2 regions of the Peribacillus sp. YIM B13472 genome follow, and region 2 is predicted to be linked to the other one. Evidence: riboswitches for the same ligand, from Rfam matches in the RefSeq annotation. Region 2 holds a riboswitch; the other holds the start of a gene.

The links. A riboswitch is a leader RNA that binds a small molecule or an ion and turns the genes downstream of it on or off. The one in region 2 is predicted to bind ZMP and ZTP.
Region 1: it holds a riboswitch for ZMP and ZTP, as region 2 does, so the genes downstream of both, ACFX4I_RS11465 (glutamate/serine transporter AimA) here and ACFX4I_RS19110 (phosphoglycerate dehydrogenase) in region 2, are expected to answer to the same signal.

Annotation. Positions count from the first base shown of each region.
Region 1 is NZ_JBHZPG010000011.1:101,344-112,130, forward strand. Features, by position in the region: gene ACFX4I_RS11435 (amidohydrolase) at 1-722, opposite strand, end outside; gene ACFX4I_RS11440 (APC family permease) at 750-2,105, opposite strand; gene ACFX4I_RS11445 (carbon-nitrogen hydrolase family protein) at 2,457-3,269, opposite strand; gene ACFX4I_RS11450 (hypothetical protein) at 3,386-3,742, opposite strand; gene ACFX4I_RS11455 (complement C1q domain-containing protein) at 4,341-4,838, opposite strand; gene ACFX4I_RS11460 (hypothetical protein) at 4,850-5,509, opposite strand; gene ACFX4I_RS11465 (glutamate/serine transporter AimA) at 6,119-7,711, opposite strand; ZMP/ZTP riboswitch at 7,768-7,846, opposite strand; partial or broken gene ACFX4I_RS11470 (IS110 family transposase) at 8,228-8,604, opposite strand; gene ACFX4I_RS11475 (STAS/SEC14 domain-containing protein) at 9,017-9,391, opposite strand; partial or broken gene ACFX4I_RS11480 (amino acid permease) at 9,555-9,695, shown strand; gene ACFX4I_RS11485 (GntR family transcriptional regulator) at 9,789-10,520, opposite strand.
Region 2 is NZ_JBHZPG010000028.1:26,467-37,253, reverse strand. Features, by position in the region: gene ACFX4I_RS19130 (iron chaperone) at 1-221, shown strand, start outside; gene ACFX4I_RS19125 (PTS sugar transporter subunit IIA) at 301-792, shown strand; gene ACFX4I_RS19120 (VOC family protein) at 900-1,316, shown strand; gene ACFX4I_RS19115 (GNAT family N-acetyltransferase) at 1,397-1,912, opposite strand; ZMP/ZTP riboswitch at 2,268-2,346, shown strand; gene ACFX4I_RS19110 (phosphoglycerate dehydrogenase) at 2,484-3,683, shown strand; gene ACFX4I_RS19105 (DUF4405 domain-containing protein) at 4,072-4,968, shown strand; gene ACFX4I_RS19100 (hypothetical protein) at 5,122-5,595, opposite strand; gene ACFX4I_RS19095 (FixH family protein) at 5,829-6,299, opposite strand; gene ACFX4I_RS19090 (PepSY-associated TM helix domain-containing protein) at 6,327-7,670, opposite strand; gene ACFX4I_RS19085 (M4 family metallopeptidase) at 8,033-9,091, shown strand; gene ACFX4I_RS19080 (protealysin inhibitor emfourin) at 9,124-9,435, shown strand; gene ACFX4I_RS19075 (competence protein ComK) at 9,892-10,446, shown strand; partial or broken gene ACFX4I_RS19070 (LysR substrate-binding domain-containing protein) at 10,502-10,787, opposite strand, start outside.

The DNA of each region.
Region 1 (10,787 bases), on a different contig from region 2:
AGATCGTCTAATGGATTTGGAGCAATTTTAGCTCCATATAAATCATTAACGGATGTGATTCCCAATCTTTTTGTTTCATTAAGAAAACCTTGGAATAGGCTTACACGTTTATCTTTCGGTAATTTGTATGCATGTTCCGATGCATAACCAATTGCCTGTTCAAATAGAAGGCCTGTCAGTTCCCCATTTTCATCTTTTCCAATTTCTCCATATTCCGGATCTGGGGTATCCTTCGTTAATTGAATCATTTCCATTGCTTTACTATTGATCCATGCGTAATGCACTTCTGCATTGAATAATAAAACAGGGCGATCACTAATATATTTATCTAGTGTTGTTCTATGTGGCAGCAGTTTGTTCTTCCAATTGGTATGATCCCAACCGACGCCAAATATCCACTCATCATTTGGTCTCGTTTCTGCAAATTCACCTACTATTTTGGCTGCATCTTCTTCTGAAGCTGCATCAAATAATTTAGTACTGTCCTTCTGTAAAATGCTTCCCATCATAATGTGCATATGAAAATCATGAAATCCCGGAATAATTAGTCCGTCTTCCATGTCATACACTTTCGTTTGATTTCCAAGGAATGACCTTATATCTTCTTTAGAACCGATTTTAATAATTTTATTATCTTTAATAGCGATATCTGCTTCTATTGGCTCCTCTTGTAACCCAGTGAAAACATGTTGACCAGAAAGAATGATGTCTGCCTTTACCATTTTTATCCTCCTTAATGAATATAGCTTTTATGCTTGAATTTCTTTTTCATTCGCACTATCAATAGAAAACTCTGTTGGCCGTTTACTAAACATTTTCGTATTAGAAAGGAGCATGATGAAACCAATTCCAAACCATCCCAGTCCGAGTAAAAGTGCCTTTGAATCAAGACTGGTCCATAACCAAATTGTGAAACCAGTACCAATCAGCGGCAATATTAGGTACTTTATTGTGTTAATTCCGTTTCGCTGTTTTTCTTTAATAAAATAATGGGAAATAACTGAAAGATTAACAAATGTAAATGCAACGAGCGCCCCAAAGTTAATAAAGGATGATGCTGTCACTAAATCAATAAATAACGCAGATAAAGCAAAAATGCCCACTAAGATGATGTTGTGTGTTGGGGTTTGAAATTTTGGATGAATATGACCAAAAATTCTCTTTGGAAGAACTCCATCTCTCCCCATCGCATACAAAAGTCGGGAAACACTTGCATGAGCTGATAAACCAGACGCCATCCCCCCGGTAATATAACCTGCTAGAAAAATAGATTGAAATAAATTCCCCCCGATGTACATAGCAATTTCCAAGGAAGCGGAATCTGGATCTTTAAAGGCTTGGAAATTTGGGTATACAAGGTGACTGATGTATGAGATGGTAACAAACAGACCTCCCCCTATTAATGCGACTAGGAAAATTGCCTTTGGTATTATCTTTTTCGGATTAATGGTTTCCTCTGAAAATGTAGTAACAGCATCAAATCCTAAAAAAGATAAACATAAAATGGATGATCCCGCTAATACTAAAGATAGTGGTATATCTCCATTCACAAATGGAGAACTCATGAATAATGTTCCTGAACCCATTCCGTTAAGTAACCCTTTAATTGAGAGGAATGTAAATATAACTATTATTAGGAATTGACAGGCAACTAATAAAAGATTTATTTTTGTTGCTATTTTCACTCCAATTATATTTACAATGGTGATTAAAATGACAAAGGCGATTAACCAGACGGAAAAAGGAACGGATGGAAAATATGCGTTTAAGTAAATGGCGATTAGCAATCCATTGATCATTGGCAAAAATAAATAGTCCAATAGGATAACCCAGCCTACTAAGAATCCAAGGTGAGGATTAAAAGCCTTTTGAGTAAATGTATATGCAGAACCAGCAACAGGGTAGGCCTTAACCATTTGACCATAACTATAGGCTGTAAACAACATACCAACTAAAGCTATAATATAAGCAGCTGGCACCATCCCTTTCGTTATTTCCGCAACCACCCCATAAGTAGAAAAAACGGTTGTAGGTGCCATATAAGCCAATCCAAATAGCACTAAAGGAAATACTGTTAACGAACGTCTTAATTTTGCATTCTCCATGTATCACTCCACCCTTATTCGTGATTAATTAACTTATATGCAAATACCATACCAAGCGGAGATTGATTATTTCGCGATTTAATTATTGGTATATTCCCAATAATTACAATATACAGATTTTTTAACAGATTAATAGTTTTATGCAATCTTACATCAATTATTTAAGATTGCATAATTAATCGTTAGAGACGAAGATGTCTCACCGCGTATTCTGGTTGAATAAGGTTCAAAATAAGCTACGTGCCGTAATGGCGTCATCGATAATTTGTATTTGGTATACACGCAAATCTCGCGATTGTTTAAGATGCCATTAATGCTTATTACGACATTTTTCCGTTGATATATATAATTCTAAGACTGACGATTCGAATTATTAGAATTTAATTTCCCGAATTCCCTTCCAATTTCCTTTGAAGGAATATTAAATAGCCCCCTGCGCTCTTTCAAATAGTGATAATGTTGTCTGCTCTCATGAACAAGCGACAAGTCTATCGTTGCTGATAAAACTTCTTCTTCACGTCCCGCTTCAGCAATTACCCTTCCATATGGATCAACAATAACGCTCTCTCCACAAAACGCAGTTTCTTCTAGCTGTCCAACTCGATTTGCCATAGCGACAAACATTTGATTCTCTTGTGCTCTGGCTTTATTGGCAAGGCGGTGTACCGGACCATCCCAATTTCCATCTGTCAGCACCAATAGCTCTGTTCCCATACTGGCAACTGCACGTGCTGTTTCTGGAAATTCTATATCGTAGCAAATGAGCAGTCCGATTTTTGTTCCTTGCCAGCTGCAGTTCCGATAATAATTTCCGGCTTTAACGGCTGAAGATTCGCCTGCCCATAAATGGGTTTTACGATAAGAAATCAATAATCCTGTCGGTCCAACCAGAACAGTTGTGTTATAAAGGTTTTCTCCCTCCTTTTCGTATAAACCAACAACAATTGAGGTATTAGATTTCCTCGCTTGACATTCTAAATGTTTAACAATTGGTCCATTTAACGGCTCGGCTAATGTATGGCAATCCTCCGGTGAAAGAAATCCCGTGATAAATGTCTCAGGAAACACAATGAGGTCGTGAGAATGACCATATTCATCAACCACGTTATCTAAACGAGTAAGATTGTTCTCAACTTCCCCTGCTTCACAACTGAGTTGTGTCAATCCTGCCGCTTTAGTTCATTAAGCCAAAAGGGCCACCAAATGGCAGCCCCTGGATCCCCCTAACGCACACATAAGCTAAAGAAGAAAAAGCGGCCTTTAATAGCTGCTAAAAGTTCTTATTGTGACAAATGTTTGTGATCTAATATTTCTATCTTAAAACCATGATTACATTTCAGTTGATTAAGCTTTTCACTGTCACAGGATGGAGATATTCTTAATTTAACTTGGTCGTCTACATAATCCAATGGTTCATTACGTTCGGAAGAAACTTGAATTTTTATATCGACATCGTAAGAATGATTTTCATTGTAACTTATGCCAACAATTCTTTGCCATTGCCAACCTAAATTACGTCCATACTCTTTTTCAATTTTCTTATCTAGAGTTGGAAACACAATATCTCCAAAAATATCCTCTGTTGTTCCATACCATCCTTCCACTTTTGAAACCGATTCTGCTTTAACTGCTTGCATAGGAGCAAAGGCAAATAAAAAAAAACTAAATCATCAAGATTCACCTCATAACTCTGTTTACTCCTTATTCTTTAGCTAAGCTCAATAGTTATGCCTTAGTAAACTAACCAGTCCCGATAGTTCCATAATAAAAAGCTGCCTTAGAGACAGTTCTGATCTTCAGCTAACGCACCCGTTAGTGGAATAGTGCTTTATTTCAATCACTCTTTTTATCAACTTCTTCATAACGTATTTCTTATCTTGACTCTATTTCTTGAGGCTCGCTTGAGTAATTTCGAACCAATCCATTATTGATGTCATCAATAGGTGTATATTGATTAATTGGTATCGTTTTTTTCTTCTTAAATATAGGAGAGCAAATACTAACCATGTATAGTATGTACTCTCCTTTTATCTTTTAATGAACTAACGTACCTGTTAGCTGAACAGGATTTTTTTATTTATGTTCTTTAATTGGCATAAACCCAAAATCTAGATGCAAAAAAACCGGAATGGTAGATGGAGTGAATGTAGTTACCTCTACCGCACTCACTGCTATAACCAACTTTTCCCGGTTAATCTGTAACATTACTCAAATTTTATTTAAGCCTTTTTTTATTTATGCTGTAGGAGACGGGAATCTAGCTCCTTCAAAGCGAGTTGCTTTCCCTGGCAAAAGGACACCCGGAGTTGTACTTGAAGCAAAAACTTCTACGGTATCTCCGGCATTTAAATTCACTTTGGCACTAAGTGATATAACTAGAGTGAAATCACCAGAATCGCCTCTAGTAAATTCATCATCAGTACCGACTGATGAACCATTAACTTGAATTTGAACTCGAACCTGATAAGGAACCCCGATATGATCAGGGAAAAAATTAAGAGATGTGATAAAAAGATATACACCTGAATTTTTTGCGATGAAGGTTGAAGTAGATGGGTCATATTCATTTCCTAAGTCAAGTAGTTCATTTGGAAAAAACACCTTAGCTAAAGGAAGTGTTCCAGCTAGTGGTTGAAGAACAGTTGAACCTTGGGTAGCTGCACTAAAAGCTGAATTAGTTTGTGGAATAGAGACGCCATTTGGTGAAGTATCATTGGATACATTTACATTCACAACTGGATTACCTACGTTTGAAATAATATCGGTATCATTTTGAGTCCGGTCCTGAAGTTGCTGTTGTTGAAGTTGGAATTGAATATTTTCCCTCTTACAACAATCAGCATGATGGTCATAATCGCAGCATTTTTCCTTCTTACAACAATCAGCGTGATGGTCATAATCGCAGCGTTTTTTCTTCTTACAACAATCAGCGTGATGGTCATTTTCGCAGCGTTTTTCCTTCTTACAACAATCAGCGTGATGGTCATTTTCGCAGCGTTTTTCCTTCTTACAACAATCAGCGTGATGGCCATAATCGCAGCATTTGTTCTTCTTACAACAATCAGCGTGATGGTCATAATCGCAGCGTTTTCCGTTCTTACAACAATCAGCGTGATGGTCATTTTCGCAGCGTTTTCCGTTCTTACAACAATCATCGTGATGGTCATAATCGCAGCGTTTTCCCTTCTTATAACAATCAGTGTGATGGTCATAATCGCAGCGTTTTTTTTTCTTACAACAATCAGCGTGATGATCATAATCGCAGCGTTTTTCCTTCTTACAACAATCAGCGTGATGGTCATAATCGCAGCGTTTTTCCTTCTTACAACAATCAGCGTGATGGTCATAATCGCAGCGTTTTTTCTTCTTACAACAATCATCGTGATAAGACATAGAAATATCACTCCTTTTTTTGCTATACTTTAAGTTACTTTTCAAGGTCGCATTCTTTTGGACAATTATCCCTGATTCCTATCATATGAACATTTTCAAAAAATGAATGAGCACTCTCCCTATTTTGATTTTTGATACTTAAGACAGGTGGGCTTTATGTATGAAAAAATGGATTTATCAATAATTTTCCATTTGATTTTAATATCTACCTCAGAAAATGTTGTTTTATAAGTGTTACAATTATTTTGAGGTGGTAACTTTGTTTATTTCTCCAATGCTCTTGCACAAAAAAAGAGCAACCCTTCGAGGACAATGATTTCATTACTGAACTAAAGTTATCTAGACCTAATTATAAAAGACCTTAATAAATAAAGGAGAGTACATATTAGTCATGTATGTACTCTCCTTTTTTCTTTTAATGAACTAAAACTAGACTTGGGAGATGAAATGTTTGTACTTCCTGCCAATCCATTATTCAGCGGGATTGGATATAAACGTGTGGTAAAAGTTTAATTTTTCATTAGTTCCAATTTCCGAACACTTTTTAATAAAATAAAAAAACATGGTCATAAAGTAACCATGTTTTCTTTTTACTCATATAGCTGTGTCCACACTAAGAGTTATTTATTGATAAATTCTTTGTTGATTTTTTCAGCCTCAGCCATGTATTCTGTTTTAATCCCGCTCTTAACTCCCCACCAATAGAAGCAGAGTGCCAGACATGCGATGACCACCATATCCCAGCCAAATGTAAGAATATTTTTTCCGCCGAACTTCTCACTTCCAATATAAGAAATCAAAATCATACAACCTAAGTAAAGTAGCAGCCAAACACCTGATAAAAATTGTTTTTTGAATCCATTCCATTTATTTTTAGCTTGATAATAAAAGTAAATAGGTAGTCCAATGGCAATGATGAAAACGACTTCTCCTGTTAATGGCCAACGCGCCCAGTATAAAGTAAGCGATGCTAAAACAAATCCACAAGGTGCAATAATGGAAGCACCTTTTAAGTGAAAAGGACGGTTAAAATGAGAAGCAGTACGTCTTAAAGTTGCCAATGCAACCGGCCCCATGATATACGAAATAAGTGTAGCAACTGAAATCACTTCAGCAAGTACGCCCCATCCGCGGAATAAAAATAAAAAGATAAAACATACACCTAAGTTTAATAACATCGCTGGACGGGGAACACCATAAAGTGGATGTAATGTACCAAAGATATTCGGTAAGTACCCATTTTTCTGCATTCCATAAAGCATTCGTGAAGTTGTAGCTGTATAAGTGGTACCTGAACCAGACGGTGATACAAACGCATCTACATACAATACAATCGCTAACCAGTTAAGGCTAAGAGCAATTGCCAAATCTGCAAAAGGTGAATTAAAATTCAGATGACTCCATCCGTTTACGATCATAGACGGATCGACTGCACCAATAAAAACAACTTGTAAAATAACGTATATAAATCCTGCAATTAGAATAGACCCAATAACAGCAATTGGTATAGACTTATTCGGCGACTTCGCTTCGCCTGCCATATTAACGGGACTTTGAAATCCGTTAAACGCAAACACTATACCAGAAGTAGCTACTGCTGTTAAAACGCTTGCCCAACCATATGGTGCGATTCCTTGAGAACTTGTAAAGTTTTCACCATGGAATCCAGCAAAAAATAACGATCCTGCCATTACACCTGGAACAATTAATTTAAAAATAGTGATAAATGAATTTGCCTTAGCGAAAAGGTTAACTGTCCAATAGTTGATGAAGAAATAGAGCAATAATAATAAAGAAGCTATGAATAATCCTTTGGTCGTTAAGATATTGTTATCAACTAAAGAATGAGACCATCTGGCCCATTCCCAAGGCCACGTACTCATATATTGTACCGAAGCAATGGCCTCAACGGTAATAGTCGAAGCGATAGAAATCCAGTTCGCCCACGCAGCTAAAAATCCAATAAAAGAGCCATGCGAATATTGAGGATACTTAACCATTCCTCCAGCTTCAGGAAACATTGCCCCAAGCTCTGCGTAAGATAATGCAATAAATAAAATTACAACCATACCGATAATCCAAGAAAAAATAGCTGCTGGCCCAGCAATCTGGGCAGCTTTCCACGCTCCGAACAACCAACCTGAGCCGATAATAGAACCAATACCTGTCAGAGTTAAAGCAAAAGTCCCCATCTTTCTATGCATATTACTCATCTCTACCTACACCTCTTCCTAGGAAAATAAAAAACACTTGATCTATTTATAAATCAAGTGTTTGCCCAGGCGCGCGGCTTATACTCTATATGCTCCCCCATGGTACTCCATGTTGCGCCAGTTACATATAGAAAAATAGTTTTTTTTAGTATATAGGATTTTTAAAAATTTCACAACACTTGAAAAACATTTATATTTTATATATAATCTTATTTAATTTTCGTAATTACCTACAAAATTCATTTTGATTTGAAAAAATCAGGTGGATTAAAGCCCTAAAAACAAACATTCAATTTCAGAACACATGCTACATCAATATCATCATTTCTCTTTAACATTATACTTAAAAACCTTTAAGAGCTTATATGCGCAAAATAAATCGTTCGTATTTTACAAATTATAATATTTGCACAGAAGTAATGAACCAGTTAGTTAAAATCTTATGAACTAACAGAGGAAATACTTGGAATACTCCATACCTATATTACCTCCTTGTGGTATCGTTGGTTCGGCTTATCTTCCGTCTTTGACCAATTGGGCAATGACTTTAGCATTTTTCACATCATTTTTAGTAGGAGAATTATCTTTACTTCGTTTAACATGTATTGGATTGACTGATACGAATTTAATATTATTCTCTTTTAGAAGATGAGCTAGATTTAACCAGTAGTGACCGGTTGGCTCCATGCCTACAATCACTTGATTTAACTTACACCCTTTAACAAGTTGGGTAATCCAATCTAGAAACGAATGAAATCCTGCTTTCGTATTTTCAAAGAAACACGTTTTACCTAGTTCCAAACCTCTAAAATCTTGTGCTTGGCTATATCTACTCCGACAATTAAGGTTTCAGAAGTAATTTGAGAGATTTTATGATTTTGGTTATAATTCATTGTGAGGCCTCCAAATAGATGTATTTGTCCTTTTTAGCTGGCCAGCTCTGGACACATTCATTTTATCAAGAGGTCTTTTTTCGTTCAAACTTCATTTTCAGTTATTACAGGAATGCTGCCCCGTTAGCCATCCATGAATCGCAAAAATCGGCGATTCACCACAAAGAATGAAAATGGTTAGGAAGTGTCAATACTGATACTGACCTTAATCCAGTCAACCCTAATCTATAAGCTAATTTATTAACGCTCTCCTCTTTTTTTTAAACGATTGAGCAGGGTCTTCTTAAGTATTGTCATTTTTCATTTTTAAAGAAACTTATTTTCATGGTAGTTGATTAAGGATTATTGTAGGGTTGACACAAACTGTGCAATAAAAAAAGTTACCTTTCAGCAACTTAGGAGTAGAAATCCATTATTTATATTTAGTAAGCCAGTCAATTAATTGGTCATAGTTACTTGAGAACATTGCATTGTCTTTGGTATTAGACTGTTCAAGGTGAATTAGAATATCCCCTTCTTCTAATAAAAAAGCGACTGCAATGGTGTTCTCTAATATATTATTAGAGAACAATTTGTCTTTCCACAATTTTTGTACAGAAAAATGTTCTGGAGTATAACCTTTACGATTAACTAACAACTTATACTTTTTTCCTTGTCTAATAAATGAATAGCACGTTTTCTCAAATGAATTAAACCAGGTGTTTACATCAGCAAGGGTTATGAAACCTGTCAAATTAGTAATAATAATATCTTCAGAAATGGATGTACTTATATTTTTAACATTCAATTAAACAACAACTCCTTACCATCATTATAAACCAAATAATGGAAGGCACCATAAATTTTAATGTTGCACAGTTCGAATACACTGTGCTTGTGGAACTCCCTCAGTTTAATTCGATTTTCTCACAAATACTCGCTTATAAAGTAAATCCATGATCGTAGTATAACTAGGCATATTCCCCAATGTTTTTAATGGTGCAGTCATCATCGCAGGCTTTTCAACTATGACAGCCTCACTTTTTTCAGTTACCAATATACTTGTGACATTAGCTAAAGACGAGGATGCGATATGCTTGTTCTCACCAAAACCACCATAACTTATATGGAAGTTGTGGTGGTTTTGGTTAATTACGGAATAAGTGCATAGATAATTTATAAATGAAAAAAATTAGAGCTTATTTTCATTGAGGATTAGTAGGTTCTGAGTAGAATTCAACAAGATCTCCTCTTGCTAATATTTGATAATATTCGATAGGTCTTTCGAAAGAATCATAAGTGGTGCCTTCAATTGAAAGGCAAGGGTTTTCATTTCCTATTTTGAGTAATTTACTTTCAATCGGATCCGACAAAGATATTCGCATATACTGTTTTTGCTTTGTTAATTTTAATCCGTAAAATTCATCTAATACCTTGTACAAGGAAACCTTGGTAGATATATACTCTTCTATTTGTGAGCAAAATTTGTATGGTATTTGACTTAATTCTATAGCAACAGGGATATTATCAACAATTCTTAATCTTTTTAAAGAAAAAATCTCTTCCCCCGTAGAGATATTTAATTTACTCGCCAGAAATTCATCTGCTGTCTCTATTTTTGCAAATATTGTCTCGGTAGAGGGCTTTAAACCTTTATCTTCCATCCCTTTTGTAAAACTATTTACAGTAATAAAGTTCCATTGAATTTTACGATTCGAAATGAACGTACCTACCCCTACTCTTCGTTCTACAAACCCTTCTCTTTCCAAGGTAGAAAGCGCGTGTCTCGCTGTCATTCTACTTATTTTAAACTTTTCAGCTAACTCTCGCTCTGAAGGGATCTTGTCACCATACTTAAGATTCCCACTATTAATTTCCTCTATAAACATTGTTTTTAGTTTTTGATAATAAGGAATTCCATCAATTCCCTTTTCCATATTCTACATCATCCTTAATATTTTTCGATTTATCCATGTTACTAATACATATACATAAGTAGTGATTTACAACCTAAACATAAAGCTATTAAGAAGTATATCTCAAGAACTCATAACAACTTAAAGAATACCTTTTAATAAGATATAAAATCATATTTTCTTGTTATATAGCTATACTGTTTTCATAATTTTATTAACTTTTTAAAATATAGATTCAATAATTCCAATCAATAACCCTTCAAAATGAATAATATAACTCTGTTTGGA
Region 2 (10,787 bases):
TACATTTCGCTGCCTATAAAAAACATATAGGATTCTATCCAACTCCAAGCGCGATCACTGCTTTTGAAGCTGCTTTATCTGAATATAAATGTTCAAAAGGGGCCGTTCAGTTTCCGCTAAACAAGTCAATTCCTTATGAATTAATAACCGAGATGGTTATATTTAGAGTGGAAGAGAACAAAAAGAAGAAAGCAGAAGGCAAATTGAAAAAGAAAAAATAACAGAAACCATTATCAGAATTAACTGAATATTTAACATTTGATTGTGAGATTCAATACGATAGAGAAGGGTGGAAATAGTATGTTCAAAAAATTATTCAGTAAAAAAGAAAGTGTGGAACAGCTGCTTGCTCCTATTAATGGACAAGTAATAAATATTGAAGACGTTCCGGATCCGGTGTTTTCCGGTAAAATGATGGGGGACGGAATAGCGATACTTCCTGAGGAGGGGGTGGTCGTATCTCCAATCGATGCAGAAGTAATCCAGGTTTTTCATACCAAACATGCACTAGGCCTCCGTACAAAGCATGGCATTGAATTGTTGATTCATATTGGATTGGAAACAGTTAACCTTAATGGTGAGGGATTTGAAGTCCATGTCGCAGAAGGGCAAAATGTAAAAGCAGGAGACAAGCTTGTAACATTTGATATCGATTTTCTAAAATCCAAAGCTCCAAGCATCGTAACTCCGATTGTTATCACGAATGGCGAGCTAGTTGAAAAACTGGAAAAAACAAATGCCACCCAGACACAGATTAACGAAACGGAGATTCTGAGTGTTTATTTGAAGTAAAAGGAAGATTCCATGGAGATCTCTCCTTTTATGCTGCAAGCAGGATAATGGAAAAATGCAGCGAATAGTAGGTGTGTGAACAAATAAATAAAGCGAGGGTGAATTTGATGGGAGTTCAAGCAGAAAAGATTTTTGTAAACTTGCCTGTTAAAGATTTGGATGCCTCAGTAGAATTTTTCACAAAGGTTGGCTTTGAGTTTAACGAGCAAATGACCAATGAAAATGCGACATGCATGGTAATCAGCGAGTCCATATATGTCATGTTATTGGTGGAAGATTACTTTAAAACGTTTACCAAGAAGGAAATCCCGGATTCTGCAGCGAGCACGGAAGCCATCGTCGCCCTGTCCGTTAAAAGTAAGGAAGAAGTCGATGAGATCGTGAATAGGGCACTGGATGTTGGCGGAAAGCCTTTTAATGAAGCCATTGATCATGGTTTCATGTACGGTTGGAGTTTCCTGGATATCGACGGACATTCTTGGGAAGTATTTTACATGGACGAAAGCGGATTTAATCAAAATTAAATCAAAAGCAAGGCACAATCCTTCGTGAAGGACTGTGTCTTTTTTATAGTGTTAAGTAAGCGATCTTACCTGAAGTTTATTCATAATAATACTGGGCTAATATCCTTCCACACATAAATCAATAGATTCAAATCAGTGCCAGCCATTTTGATTTTTTCGGTTTTAAGCAATTCAGCACCAAATGCCTCATAGAAGTATCGAGATTTATTATCTTCAAGCACCTCAACGAAAATTGTCTTAAATCCCAGTTCGTCGAATTTAAAGAATAACTCTTTGATGAGTTTCTTGCCTATCCCCATTCTTTGAAAATTTTCTAGGATATATATCGCAGTTAAATCACCAGAATCCTCAACTTTATTATTTTCCCTTTTCCCGCCACTTATAAATCCCACTATCTTCCCCTCGTTATTTTCAGCTACATAAACATAATTTTCATCACTGGTTATATTCCTTTTCCATAATTCTTTCCTTTTCCCATAAGACAGATTATCTAAAAAATCACTCGGCATTATATCTTTATAAGTGGTTCTCCAGCAATCCACATGGACTATTGCTATACCTTCAGCATCAGCCACCGTTGCCTCTCTTATTAGCATATTGATTCCTCCTTTTTTTAGTTTGCTATACCACCTATTTTTTACTAATATTATCCATTTTGCAAGTAATACAAAGATATCTTAATTGTTTAACTATATAATTTACTATTTACAGTTGTAATAAAAGAATAATGAAACTCTCCATTTTTCGGAGATAAAACTAAAGTTTTCGTCGATATATTTCAAATTTCGGAGATAAAACTAAAGTTTTCGTCGATATGTTCCAAATTTCGGAGATAAAACTGTAAGTTTCGTCGATATTTCTGGTGAGTTGTGGCTTCTGCAAAAAAAGAGATAAACCTATAAAATGATATTGAAGATTGCTGAATAGTTTGATAGAATAAAATAAATGAAAAAGACTATGTGCAACTGGCGAAACACGGATAACCGTGAGGGAACACATAGTGTCGTAGCCGTTCGCCTGGGCAGAGGTAAGGGATTTTATCCCTTGCCTCTTTCTGTATATTAATAGATAGTGAAGGTTTAAAGTATGCAGATTTTCATGGGCTTAAAAATCTTGTAAGTATTTTGAAATTTCAAAACTATCATGATCAAAAGAGGAGCAAACAAAATGAGCACATTACTTTTAGAAAAAGTCAAAACGATCAAAGCGTTAAATAATATTGCCGAAAGCGGGCTGAATGTATTCAATAAAGGCGATTTTAAGGTCGACAATGACAGTGAAAACCCTGATGCGATCGTTCTTCGCAGCTTTAACATGCATACTATGGAATTCGGCGATCAGTTAAAGGCAATCGCAAGGGCAGGGGCTGGAGTCAATAATATTCCGGTCGACAAATGCACCGAGCAAGGAATTGTCGTTTTCAATACACCTGGTGCTAACGCAAACGCTGTAAAAGAAATGGTGCTGACGTCATTAATGGCTTCATCTCGTAACCTTTTTGCAGGTGTGGCCTGGACAAAGACGCTTGAAGGCGAAGGAGAACAAATTCCAAAGCTTGTTGAAGCAGGAAAGAAACAATTCGTTGGTAAAGAAATCAAGGGGAAAACTCTTGGCGTAATCGGTTTAGGTGCAATCGGTGCACTTGTAGCGAATGATGCCCTGGATTTGGACATGGATGTCATTGGGTTTGACCCGTTCATCTCTGTTGATACAGCTTGGAACTTGTCCCGCAATGTACAGCGCGCCATGACGATTGAAGAATTGTTTGCAGAATCTGATTATATTACAGTACACGTTCCATTAACTGACGACACAAGAGGAATGTTTAACCAAGAAACATTCAGCATCATGAAGCCGGGCGTACATATCTTGAATTTCTCACGCGGCGAGCTAGTGAATGAAGATGATATGCAAGCTGCACTTGAAAGCGGAAAAGTAGGCAAGTTCATTACTGACTTCCCGAATGAAAACGTGTTGAAAATGAAAAATGTCGTTCCCATTCCGCATCTTGGTGCCTCTACGCTTGAATCAGAGGAAAACTGTGCCATCATGGCAGCTCGTCAGTTGAAGACCTTTTTAGAAACAGGGAACATCAAGAACTCTGTGAATTTCCCGAATACTTCCATTCCTTATACAGGAAACCGTCGTGTGGCAACTTTCCACGAAAACGTTCCGAACATGGTTGGGCAAATCACACTGGCTGTATCTGGCTTTAATCTGAACATTGCTGACATGGTTAACAGAAGCCGTGGGGGATATGCATATACGATCATCGACATCGAAGGTGAAGTAAACGGCGATATCATTCCTGGCTTGGAAGAAAAAATCAAACAAATCGAAGGTATCGTTACAACTCGTATTATCTAAATTAATTCAATTGATAAGTGAAAGCCTCAATTCCTTTAAGGAGTTGGGGCTTTTTAATTTTGTTGAATTTTTTTAGCAAAATGGCATTCATTCCTGCATCCTTTGGAACGTACGTACAGTTCAGGAACCTTATTAAAGAATCGCACCGGTTTTAACAACCACATTCAAGTAAGGAAGTTGTTAGTACTGTCTTCCAAGATAAAAATCCTCCCGTTAATTCTTTAACTTAAAAATCGTTTCTCCTTTGCTTTAGGCCTTAATAAAAAGTTAAGAAATACTCTGCATAATAAGTTTCACCACTTATGAAAAGGGAGGAGTTGTACATGGAACAGGTAGCACCTGAAACATATAAGAAAGCTTGGAGAAACTACATAGGAGGACAAAAAGTATGAAAAAGATGCTGTATGTTAAGCTTGGGTTAGATATTTTAATGGCCGTTACGTTCGTATTATTTTTTAATAAACAAGTATTAGGGGGATTAACGTTTCACGAAATTGCCGGGTTAGCTATTGCCATATTATTTTTCACCCATGTGTTGCTCAATTGGCAATGGGTAAAAAAAGTTACTATTAAATTATTTGACCGCAAGCTGCCTCTTGGAACAAAATTTGGTTACTTTTTAAACGTAATGTTGTTAATTACAATGACCTTCATTATGATCAGTGGTATTTTTATTTCAAGAGTTGTATTCCCGAATATCAACGTTGGAAATGAACAATGGTTTAAAGTTTCTCATATATCGATTTCGTGTTTAGCACTTATTTTAGTTGCAGCTCATGTTGGATTACATTGGAAATGGGTAATAAATGTTTTTAAAAATATGATTAACTTCAAAGCCCCGAAACCAAGCTTAGGAATTTTAGCAAGAGTGGCAACAGTTGCCTTATTAGTGTTTGGAGGCTATCAAATGTACTCAACACATTTCATCAGGCAGGTGCAAGGAGTTGCGAGCGTGTTTAATCTTTCTTCTTCACAAATGCCAGAAGGCGGCTTTAAAGGGGGAGAAAAACCGAACTTTCAAGATGGAGGCTTCGAAGGGGGAGAACGACCAAACCTTCCGGAAGGCGGCTTCGAAGAGGGCGATGGCCCATTTGAAAAAGCAAGCCTTTTAGAAGGTGGATTCAGAGGGGAAAAGGGTCACTTCGAAAGTTCGAACGCTTTAAGCGTTATCGTTACGTATTTTGGCATCATGTCTCTGTTTATCATTATCATTTATTATATTGAAAAATTTATAATGAACCATACACGGAAAAATAAAAAACGAACTATAGTGAAGGCGATTTAGCGAGTGTGTAAAAGTAATTTAGACTTCGTATGAGCATTCAACATAGCAAAGAACAAAATCAGTTACGAGACTAAAAGAAGTCCCAAGTGAAGGTAAACTACTTGGGACTTCTTTTAGTTGATAGAAGACGCTCTGTTCTACAGCTTACGTAAGCTAAAAATTTTGATTCTGCTGTTGATGAAGGATATTCGATGTTAAAAATGCTCCAACAGGAGGTAATTGCTCGGTATGGGCGTTACCGCTAACAGGAAATTGATTCAAAGCTATATCAGTGGTGGCAATCCAAGATCCAGACTCACCTGCTTGCAGAGAGGGGGGCTTCATAAGAAAACGTCCTTGTAGAATAAAATGCCGAATCCTAATCTGGTTATCATCAATTATGGTTAAATTGCCAGAGAATGTGGCATAAGGTGAATCAAATGAGATTTGTTTAGTGCTTTCATTCCAAAATCCATTAATCGGAATAGGTGTACCCCGAAAATTAACCGTACCAATTACCCTATTATCCGTAATAGAGTGAATGGCAAGTGTACCCCAAATGATCGTTCTGCCAGCTATTGAAGAGTGGATACCCCATACTGATGGGAATGGAAAGCTAACCGAAGCAGTACCCTGTGAAGTTACCAATGCTATGCCCTCCTTAAAGGTTCTTTATGTTCTGAGGAAGCTTCCTTGTTTAAAGGAACATTCCAGTATATGCAGCAGGAGCAGAATAATCCAATAAACAAAGGTGAAGTATTGCATCCCTGCCTGAAACTGCATTCTTTCCGATCAATAAAAACAACAAACAAAAAACGTGGTAAACAAACATCGATAAAAAATCCGGTCTTCAAGGGAAAACCGAATTTAAAATAAATTTTTTAATGATGATGTCCATGACTTTCTTCTTGTTTTTGCATCCCTGTTTGCAAGAATTTCAATTCACTTTCAGACAGTTTTCCTACGATAAACTGTTTTTGAGGCATAATGATTGAACCATCGTTACTAGCATGAACTTTTATATAGTATAGACCATCACTATCAAAGTTTTTACTTAAAGTATAAGTACCGTTTCCCTCTTCCTTAGCTTGTTCCATACTATATTTGAGCGAGCCATCTTGTTTCCATATCTCAAAATGAACATAATCTGCGTTTTCAACCATTTGACCACCTTGAGTAAGAACAGCCTTCATGGTCTCCTGGGTATTAACTGAAAAGGATTCTGGTATAATTATTTCAGCTTCAAGGGGTGTTTCTTCTTTGTATAGATTAGTGACATCCTTTTCAAGTGAACAAGCACTTAGAAATAAGCTGAAAATAAAGATTAAAGAAATACATATATATTTTTTCACGGCAAAAGCCACCCTTTACATTTCAAATTATGCATTCAAAAACTTCTTAACTGCAGAAATTCTTTTGATAATTAACCAGTCAATTAACCAAACAACAATAAGAGACAAACCAACTAAAGGAAACAAAATTCCTAGACCTATTAACAGAAAAAGAAAGAATTTCATGTTCTTTATAGGAGGAGCTTTTGGTGCACCGAATCCTTTTTTCGGCTTTCGCTTCCACCATAAATAAAAACCACTAAATGCAACAAGCATAATTCCTAAACATATAAGAAGGCTGATTATTTGGTTAATCAAACCAAATTGAGTCCCTTTATGCAAGGTAATTCCCCAAGCAACTATTTTTCCTATTAAACCGTAATGATCATAACGATAATCAGCTAGAACTGCACCGGAGTATTGGTCAATATGTATAGTCGCTTCATCTTGTGCTTTCGGTGGAAAAGCTGACAATGTATAAACGCCATCAGTTTCATTTGGAATATTAATGCTATAACTTGGATGCATACCCTCACGATTCGCTATCGTGACTACATCATCAATGGAGAGTGGGATAAAACCTTGAATATCTGAGATAGGTACATCTAAATTTTCTGCTGCCCAAGGTACATCTGCAATGTCTTTTGTTTTAATTGAGGATGTTGGAGCACTTCCTGTCCATATGGAAGGGGGATACCCAGATCCGGAATTGGTAGCTAACAATTGAAAATTACTTCCCCAAAAACCAGACCAAGGCAATCCTGTCATAATTAAAAATAACATGCCCGCAGTTATCCAAAAGGCAGGTACTGCATGTAAATCTCTTCTGAAATTATTTTTTCCTTTATTTATTCTTGGAAAAAGAACACCAGAAAGTCTTAGCTTACTTTTGGGATACCATAAATAAAGACCAGAAACAATTAACACAACTGCCCAACACGCAGCTAACTCTACAATTCTATCTCCCAAGGTGCCGGCCATCAGTTCACCATGAATTTCTTCGATTTTATCCATAATTCTGTCTTCATCATTTAACTCTCCAATAGTTTTACCTGTATACGGATCTATAAAAATGGTAAGGGACTCATTATTAGAAGTGATGCTTACTTCGCTTGAACGAGATGCATTTTCTCCAGGATGATACTTTGTCACTACTCCATCAGGGTAAAGTTTCTTCACTGTCTCAATCTGCTGGGATGCTGGTATCTTTTCTCCTTGCGGAATAACCTCTTGGTAGTTTTGATAAAGCACTTGTTCAATCTGTGGCTTAAATAAATAGATTGAGCCAGTAACTGCCAGAATAATAAGTAAGGGTGCGAAAATAATTCCAGCGTAAAAATGCCATCTCCATACTGTTCTATACAGAGAGGTGTTTTGTTGTTTAGTTTCCATTTATACAGAACCTCCAAGTAGTACTATTAAATTCACCTATATAGATGATAAAAGGAAATTGTGAGAAAAATATGAAATTTATTTTAAAAAAGGAAGTTTGTATTTGTTAAAGATGAAATGGTCATCGACTAAGAAGAACAACTGTAACTAAGGAGTGAACTTGCAGCAAGTAGTAGAGTAGGATTGGAATGAAGGGAAATGAGGTAAATACGGCGAAAGTAATATATAGAAATGTGTTGAAGATAAGCATCAAGATCTCAATGTAAACGGCTAAAGAACCGATGTTGAAGACAAACGCATTAAGAAAAGCAGCACTCTTGAAAATTGTATAAATCGTAAAAAACTTTAAAGGAGTGACGAATATGCATAATAAGGATTGTTCCAAAAAGTGTCAGTGTTTCATCGTACCTAACTATATTCTTGAGAATATGGCACAAAATGAAGTGGAAGAAGCACGGATCAGTTTAGCGAAAAGCCGTCAAATGCGCAGGCGCAGAATTTTTAAAGAATATGATATTGAGGGAGTTATCGCTTTAACGGATGCAGGATCTGAACGGCAAGGTGAATCTGCCCGACATGTTTACGATTGTATAGGGGGAACGAAACTCCGGCAGAATGAGGCAAGGAAAGAAGGAGATCGATCAAGTGCAGACCCTGTTGTTAACGCTGCATACGATTATAGCGGAGTTGTGCGTGACTATTTCAAAGATGTCTTGCACCGCAATTCAATTGATAACCAAGGCCTTGATCTCATTCTGAACGTTCATTATGGGAATAAATTCACGAATGCCTATTGGGACGGGGATGAAATGGTATTTGGTGACGGGGATGGGGTCATCTTTAGCAATTTTGCCAATTCACTCGATGTAATTGGACACGAACTGACACATGGGGTTACGCAGTTCACAAGTGGACTGGAGTATGAAGGTCAGTCCGGGGCTTTGAATGAACATCTTTCAGATGCGTTTGGAGTTGCCATAAAACAATTTCACTTAAAGCAAACGGCAGGTGATGCCGATTGGCTAATCGGTGCTGATATAATGGGACCAACACTGAAAGGGCAGGCACTCCGTTCGATGAAGGCGCCAGGTACTGCATTTGACAATAAGTTAATGGGTAAAGATATTCAGCCTGATCATATGAAGAACTTCTATAAAGGAGAACGCGATAATCATGGTGTCCATATCAATAGCGGCATACCAAACAAGGCCTTTTATCTAGTATCCATGGAGATCGGAACGGACAAGGCGGCATTGATCTGGTTCAATGCGATGCAGAATTTATTTGCAACGGCAAACTTCAATCAATTCGTGCAAATTGTCATCAAAGCAGCGCAAAAACTCGTTGATAGCGGAGAAGTGCCTGAAACAGCTATAGGAACAATTGAAAATGCTTTTAAAGCGGTTGGATTGCCTGAGTAGTCATATTCCATGAATAGGAGGCCTCATCTAACATGCATATCAAATTTAGCTGCATAGGGGGATTTGCCAACCTCGACTTGTATTGCCAGATAGATACGGATGAATTGCCGAAAGAGAAAAATGAGGAATTGCAGAACTTAATGAAGACAGCTGACCTTCCTAATGCTGCCGAAAGTAAAATAGTAAAGGCGCAAGGGTTCGACTCGTTTTCATACCAACTGGATATAGCAGATGAAAAGAAGAAGCAGTCTTTCTCGTTTACTGACATAACAGCTCCAGAGGACGTTCGGCCCTTATTGGATTATTTACGGAATTTAGCGATTGAAAAAAAGATGGCAGAATAACCACGTAAAAAAAGTCTATCATCACGATAGACTTTTTTTACGTGTTTTAAAACTTCACAAAAATGTCATTTCATTTCACTTTTATATGAATTTTGGCTGTTTGTTCTCTAAATGGACACAAAATAACAAGGAAATAGCAATCTGAGCAGCAGATTTTAAAAGAAAATTCGAGATTTTTTATAGAGTGAGCCAATTAAACAGGCAATGCAGCCACAAAAGGGATCCAATTTTGATAGAGGTAAAATCAGATGGATTTTACAAAAAATACATAAAATAGGATAATAGTCGCATGGAGGTGAATGACATATCAAGAAATGAAAGTGACGATAGGCGTAAATAAAAACCCCTAGGTGAGGACGTCCTGGAAGACATCACCTAAGGGCTTGCGAGCAGGAGTATACCTGCCTCTATATCCAGTATACTCCAAAAAAAATGAAATGGGGAGTGAATGGAAGGATGATACGAAAAAACTATTTATTGAATATGGAAACGGTGGGAATGATGGAGCATTACGATTTCAATGGTGTGGAGATGACCACGGTAGTGGAGGGAGAGAAAACATTCCATGTTGCCCAACCGCGCCAGGAAATCCTCAATAACACGTTAAACCACTTTGGTTTGGATCTGGATGGCGGACTTGCAGCAGCCAAATCCGTGCTTGGAGGTAAATACAGACTGCCCGTCTGCATAAACGCCCAGCTGAGAATGGTCTGGTTCTCCTCCCGCTCATTCCGGAAAAGAGGAGGAGTCTGGTTTTCCTACATCCACATTCGTGACTTAGAGGAAATGAACGAAAAAGAAACATTGGTCCATACAAACTACGGACATTGCCTTCCTGTAAACTTAAGCAAAAATCAGCTCGCCTTCAAAAGGGACCAAGCATCCTATCTGCAAACGACCTTCCATGAACGCTCATTAGGCAAAAAGACCCTTTATTACGAACCGGGAAGCGGAATCACCTTTTGTAAAGAACCTGGGGAGGTCCAATACAGGGTGAAAGGGAAGGAATAATTAAATCAATGAGAGGAAGACCGCCGAATGGGCGGTCTTTTGTATTTCCAACATATCATTGATCTTTTCTGCTGCCTTCTAGTTTAGTTTTAATGAACTCGATCCAAGTTCTAGTTGCGTATGAGAGATAACTGTCCTTTTTCCAAGCGATGCCGATTTGCCAGTTAATACTGGGGTTAAGGTGAATGACTTTAATCTTTCCTTCACTGACATCAATTTGTTCTAGGTCACTTTGGGGGAGGATCGTTATTCCTTGATTAAAGGAGACCATTTCCATGATGAATTTCCACTGCGAAGTTTCGCAAATGAGTTTGGTTCAAAGCCGTTTAGTTTACATGCCT